One region of the Anaerostipes caccae L1-92 genome, then DNA from elsewhere that is predicted to be linked to it. Evidence: predicted binding sites of a transcription regulator. Region 1 holds the regulator's gene; the other holds the start of a gene.
What was found. The regulator Rex, encoded in region 1, represses fermentation and respiration genes when NADH is low (regulators of the CRP and FNR family bind a similar motif). The targets are predictions, from matches to a motif close to ATTGTTAANTANTTAACAAT.
Positions count from the first base shown of each region.

Region 2: a site for Rex is predicted at 1,467-1,486, ahead of ANCC_RS10520 (butyryl-CoA:acetate CoA-transferase). Genes of this name have one in related genera too.

Region 1 covers NZ_AP023027.1:2,017,273-2,020,693, reverse strand. Annotated here, with positions in the region: gene ANCC_RS09940 (ABC-F family ATP-binding cassette domain-containing protein) at 1-1,030, opposite strand, end outside; gene ANCC_RS09935 (redox-sensing transcriptional repressor Rex) at 1,183-1,842, shown strand; gene acpS (holo-ACP synthase) at 1,859-2,221, shown strand; gene ANCC_RS09925 (bifunctional ADP-dependent NAD(P)H-hydrate dehydratase/NAD(P)H-hydrate epimerase) at 2,218-3,421, shown strand, end outside.
Region 2 covers NZ_AP023027.1:2,144,041-2,147,461, forward strand. Annotated here, with positions in the region: gene ANCC_RS10515 (L,D-transpeptidase family protein) at 1-1,353, opposite strand, end outside; gene ANCC_RS10520 (butyryl-CoA:acetate CoA-transferase) at 1,508-2,848, shown strand; gene ANCC_RS10525 (L-lactate dehydrogenase) at 2,936-3,421, shown strand, end outside.

The DNA of each region.
Region 1 (3,421 bases):
AAAACAGCATATGCGGCCCGAAACTTTTTTCCAGATGTTCCACCGTTAAGACATCGTTTCCGCTGATCACCGACGGTTCGATGGCAAAGCGCATTTTTCCGTCGACTTCCACAGGCTTTTCGATCACATCAATTTTGTTCAGCATCTTTTCACGGCTCTCTGCCCGGCGGATGGATTTTTCCCGGTTAAATTGTTTTAGTTTTTCAATGACCGCCTTCTGGTGACGGATCTCCTGCTGCTGGTTTTCGTACTCCTTCAAGCGGATTGCCTTTACCTGATCCCTTTTTTTAATAAAAGAAGTGTAGTTGCCGTCAAAGAGCATCGCGTGCCCCGACTCAATCTCCATGACTTTGTTGACGATCTTGTCCAGGAAATACCGGTCATGGGAGACCAGGATGACAGCGCCCTCATAGTGGCTTAAATAGGTTTCCAGCCACTGGATCGAATCTACATCCAAATGGTTGGTAGGCTCATCCAGGAGAAGGATCTCTGGCTTCATCAGCAGGAGTTTTCCGAGAGCGACCCTTGTCTTTTGTCCTCCGGACAGAGTCTCGATTTTTTTTTGAAAGTCTTCCTCTTGAAACCCGAGTCCTTTTAAGATTCCTGTGATCTCACTTTTATAAGCAAAACCGTTTTTCTGTTCAAATAAATGAGTGGCCCTGGTGTATTCCTCCATCTTTTCTTCGAGCTCTGTGCCGCTTAAATGCTTCATCATATGCTCCAGAGAGCGGAGTTTTTTGTCCAGTTCGATCACATCCTGTTTTATGGTCAAAAGCTCTTCATAAATGGTGCGGGAAGAAGTATGGTCCTGATGCTGTGCGAGATAGCCGATATCGGCGTCCTTCTTTTTGTGGATCTCCCCGTCATCGGGTGTCATCTGATCCATGATGATCTTGAGCAGGGTGGACTTTCCGGCACCGTTTAAGCCGATGACGGCAAGCCGGTCCTTTTCATTGATATGAAAGGAAATTCCTTTCAGGACTTCCTGGTCGACAAATGTTTTATGTATATTCTGACAAGATAAAACCATAGTGCACTCCTTCAAAATTTCTAAGCTGTAAAAATTCTTTATAAGCATAACATAATTTCTGAAAAAACGCACTGAAAAGTTTGACAGATATTAGACAATCTTATATAATTTATTTAATTTGAGTAGTTAATAAAATAAGTGGGAGGGTAATAATGTCATCAATGGATAAGAATATATCACCGGCAGTTATAAAGAGATTACCTAGATATTACCGTTATTTGGGGGCTTTGAAAGCAAAAAATATTACGAGGATCTCATCCAAAGAGCTGAGCGAGAGGATGAAAGTAACTGCATCCCAGATCCGGCAGGACCTGAATAATTTTGGAGGTTTCGGGCAGCAGGGATACGGCTACAATGTAGAAAATCTTTACGTGGAGATCGGAAAGATTCTGGGACTTGACAAAAGCAATCAGATGATCATCGTCGGTGCCGGCAATCTGGGGCAGGCATTGGCCAATTATCAGGATTTTAACAATAACAGCATTGGTTTTCAGGTGATTGCGCTGTTCGATGTGAATCCGAAGCTGATCGGCATCACGGTGCACGGAGTGGAAGTGCACGATATTGACGATATGGAAGAGTTTATAAAGAATCATGAGATCAAGATTGCAGCCCTCACGCTTCCGCAGGACCAGGCGCCGAAGATTGCCAAAGATCTTGTATCGTGGGGCATCAAAGGATTTTGGAACTTTGCCCCTGTGGATCTCACGCTGCCGGACAGTGTGACCGTGGAGAATGTCCATTTGGCAGAAAGCCTCATGACGCTGACTTACAATATTCACAGCAGGGAAGACAGCGAAGGCGCGGAGTAAAGACGGGAGGAACGCCATGATTGTCGGTATAGGAACTGACCTGATAGAAATCGGGCGGGTACAGAAGATGGTGGAGAGAAAGAACCGCCTGAGCCGGATTTTTTCAGAAGAGGAACTGGCATGCGCAGGTTTAAACAGTACGACTCTTGCTGGTAATTTTGCAGTTAAAGAAGCCGTTTCCAAGGTATTTGGAACCGGCTTCTTCGGATTGGAGCCCTATGAGATCGGAGTGTTTCGGAATTCAAAAGGAGCACCTTATGTGAAACTCACAGGCAGAGCCGAAAAAATGGCATCAGATAGGAAGATTACGAAATTTCATGTGTCGGTTACGAACACAGGGGGGCTGGCACAGGCTTTTGTCATAGGAGAGTGTCTATGAAATATGTTTTAAAAAATCAGGAAATGCAGGATGTTGATAAGGAGACCATACAGAAGATAGGGATTCCTGGCCTGGTGCTGATGGAGAGGGCCAGCGAAAAAATTGCCCGAAGGCTCATGGAAACAGTCAGAAAAAATAACAGGATACTTTCTGTGGCAGGATGCGGAAATAACGGGGGAGATGCGCTGGCTGCGGCCAGAATCCTTCTGGAAGAAGGGTATTCAGTGGATTTTACAGTCGTAGGGGATCTGTCTCAGGCATCCGCAGACTTAAAGACGCAGTACGATATCCTTGCACGGCTTGGATATGAGCAAAAAGAAGAGATAGATTATGAGGATTATGACTGGATTTTGGAAGGACTGTTTGGCGTAGGCCTTTCCAGAGAGGTATCGGGGACATACCGTACTGCTGTGGAAAGGATTAATGGAAGCGGAGCTAAAGTCATGTCAGTCGATATTCCCTCCGGAATCAGCGGGGATACGGGAAAAGTCCTCGGATGCGCCGTAAAATCAGACGCTACGGTGACCTTCGGCGGTCCCAAGGCAGGACATCTGCTCTATCCGGGAAAAGAATATGCGGGCCGGCTGTATGTAGAAAAGATCGGTTTCTTTGATTCTGTTTTGAAGAAACATGCAGGGGGCTTCACATACGATAGGAAAGATTTAGAAAGACTTCCGGGCCGTTTTGCGGATTCTCACAAGGGCACCTATGGAAAAGTCCTGATCATAGCAGGAAATGAGACGATGTCTGGGGCTGCTTATTTTTCGGCAAAGAGTGCCCTGCGCATGGGCAGCGGACTGGTAAAGGTGATCTCCTGCGAAGCCAACCGTCCGATTCTGCAGTCCATGCTTCCGGAAGTGCTGTTCGGGACATATGAGGATGTAAAAGATGCCCTCGAATGGTGTGACTGTATCTTATTCGGACCCGGAATGGGAGTCTCAGAGCGGACCAAAGAATTATTAGAAGAAGTTTTACAGCGCGGAACGAAGCCTCTTTTGCTGGATGCGGACGGCCTGAATACGGTCAGCCGTTATGGAATGGAGATCGATCATCCGGGAGGGTGCGTTTTCACACCGCATCTTCTGGAAGCTGCAAGGCTCCTTGGAATATCCGCAGAGCAGGTGAAAGAAACTCTGACGGATGCGGGACAGAAGCTTTCGGACAGATTCCGCGCCACTGTTGTGCTGAAAGATGCGGCAA
Region 2 (3,421 bases), 130 kb from region 1:
ATCGATCATATTGTAAAGTGATGCAGCTGCATAAGGCGGCATATTGACACATCCGTGTGATCCCCCGGAAATGTACTCGCTTCCTCCAAAAGAAGACCTCCAGCTTGCATCGTGAAGTCCCACGTTGCCGTTGAACGGCATCCAGTAAGATACCGGTGAGTTATAACCCTGACCGCTCAATGTCGCATTGCGCTGTTTATACAGTACAAATGCCACACATTCCGGTGTTTTTCTTCCAGCTTCCATCTTGCCTGTGACTACGGATGAAGAAAAGACAATCTTTTTCTTTTTAATGTAGAAAACTTCCTGCTGTCCCATATCTACCTCGATATAAGTGTCGCCGATGTCTCCCTGATATCCGTCGTATACTTTTGCCTTCTGTCGCCAGTATGGCTCTCTTGTCTCGGTGGTGCCCTCTTTCAGCATTTTTTTGACTGCGGCTTCTTCCTTTTCACGGCTCATTCTCCAGCCGTAAGGACCTCCAAAAATCTTTTTGGTTCGTCCGTCATGAGTCTTGACGGTACGCATGGTCCCCATCGTGTTATATTTGTATGCAAACTTCATGACCCAGTTTTCCATTTTCTTCATATCAACAGTAAAATCTGTGTCATTTTTGATCTTAAACCACTTGTGGTATACGTCCTTATCGAGAACTACCGTCTGTTTCCCGAACTTATACGTAATGCTTCCCTTCAGAGAATCGTTCATCCTGTCTTTCAGAGAAATGATCTCTTTGCTCTTGCTCGTATACTTCGGGGCATCATAGGCGCCCTCCTTGTCCAGATCCACCGCAGCGACACCGCCTTCCACGGCACTCTCTATGAGCTTTTCCGTCTTTTCCTTCTTTAAGACCGTACCGATCTCTTCTTTCTGGATCTGATAAGATCCGTCTTTGTAAACCGGTTTGGCATTTTGGATCTTGATGATATTTTTCTTTTTGAAGCAGTCAAGCTTTCCAAAGGCCTTTTGAAAAGCGGCTTTGTCATAAGCAAACATATCAATATCTTTGTACTTCTCTCCCCCGAAAACACCTTTAATCCACAGAAAAGAACTCTGTCCGTCTTTAATCTTCCTGATCTGGTCTTCACCGTCAAAGGAAACCTTGAGCACACTGCTCTTTAAAACTTCCTCTCTGCCTTTTCGTTCTTTGACGGTCAGCGAATAGCCGTCCGCCTTTTTTTTGAAAATGTCTGTAACTTCGTCAACTGTCTTGTTGGAAACATCGACACCATTGATCTTTGTCCCATATGTAAACTTCTTGCTGAAATACACTGCGATACAGCAGTAGATCACAAAAACAATCCCGACTGCGATCAGGGTGTAATGCTTCCAAGTAAATTTTTTGTGTTCCATAAATGTCCTCCTAAACTTAGTATCTAATTATAGTACAAAACTTGTAAAAAGGCCACCCATAATTTAAATTATTTTACTTGTGTTTCTTTTATGCGGATGGTACAATGGAACGGTATGTTAATAAATTAACAGATAAAAGACAGGAGGATTACTTATGTCATTTAAGGAAGAATACCAAAAGAAACTTAAAACAGCCGATGAGGCCGTAAAAGTTGTGAAATCCGGCGATTGGCTGGAGTACGGCTGGTGCGTCACCACACCGGCTGCCCTTGACAAGGCTTTGGCAAAAAGAATGCCGGAATTGGAAAATATTAATATCCGGGGCGGAATCGTCATGTGGCCGCTGGAAATCACTAAGATCGACTCCCCTGCCGATCACTTTACATGGAATTCCTGGCACATGGGCGGACTGGAGAGAAAATGGATCAAGGAAGGTTTTTCCTACTACGCACCGATCCGTTATTCCGAGCTGCCGGGATACTACCGCAATTACATCGATCACGTGGATGTTGCGATGATGCAGGTTGCCCCGATGGACGAACACGGATTCTTCAACTTCGGGCCGAGTGCATCCCACCTGGCTGCAATGCTTGAAAAAGCCGACTGTGTCATCGTGGAAGTCAACGAAAATATGCCTCGCTGCTTAGGCGGATTTGAAGAGGGTGTACATATTTCCAAAGTTGATATGATCGTCGAAGGCGAAAATCCTGCGATCGCAGAGCTGGGCGGAGGCGGAGCAGCCACCGACGTGGACAAAGCCGTTGCAAAACTCATCGTAGACCAGATCCCGAACGGCGCATGTCTCCAGCTTGGCATCGGCGGAATGCCGAATGCCGTAGGTTCCATGATCGCGGAATCTGACCTTAAAGACCTGGGCGTTCACACTGAAATGTATGTGGATGCGTTTGTAGACATTGCAAAAGCAGGAAAGATCACCGGTGCCAGAAAAAATATCGACCGCTACCGTCAGACTTATGCATTCGCAGCAGGGACCAAAAAATTATATGACTACTTAAATGACAATCCGGAATGTATGAGTGCTCCTGTTAACTATACAAATGATATTGCAAGGGTTTCTTCCATTGACAATTTCATCTCTATCAACAATGCCGTAGATGTGGATTTATACGGACAGATCAGTGCTGAGTCTTCAGGAATCAAACAGATCAGCGGTGCCGGCGGTCAGTTAGACTTCGTTATGGGAGCTTACTTATCCAACGGCGGAAAGAGTTTTGTATGCCTGTCTTCCACTTTCACTGACAAGGCCGGACAGATGCATTCCCGTATTCTTCCTACCCTGCATAACGGGTCTATTGTCACAGACACCCGTGCCAATGCACACTATATCGTCACCGAATACGGAATGGCAAACATGAAAGGACTCTCTGCATGGCAGCGCGCGGAAGCCCTGATCAATATCGCTCATCCGGACTTCAGAGACCAGCTGATCAAAGACGCAGAAAAAGCTCAAATCTGGAGAAGATCCAACAAATAGTTTTTGATACAGTTTCTCACTTTATCAAAATTCGATGAATATTTTATCCTCCTTTGTTAAACTACTTAATACAAAGGAGGATTTTTTATGATTAATAATAGAAAAGCGGCCATCATCGGCTGCGGATTTGTCGGTGCATCCACCGCATTCAGCCTGATGCACCAGGGACTGTTTTCCGAGCTGGTCTTAATCGATGTAAACGAAGAAAAAGCCCGGGGTGAGGCGATGGATTTAAGCCATGGACGCCCGTATGTAGATACATCCAAGATATATGCAGGCTCCTATGATGATGTCGCGGACTGCGGGCTGATTATCATAACCGCCGGTGCAAATCAGAAGCCCGATGAAACCCGTCTCGACCTGGTACACAAGAATGTATCCATTTTTAAATCCATTATTCCGGAGATCACCAGACGAAACTCTGAAGGAATCTTATTGGTTGTTGCCAATCCGGTTGATATTCTTACTTATGTGACCTTAAAACTTTCCGGATTTCCAAAAAACCGGGTCTTTGGCTCCGGAACTGTCCTGGATTCGGCACGTTTCCAATACCTGCTCAGCGAACATCTGGAA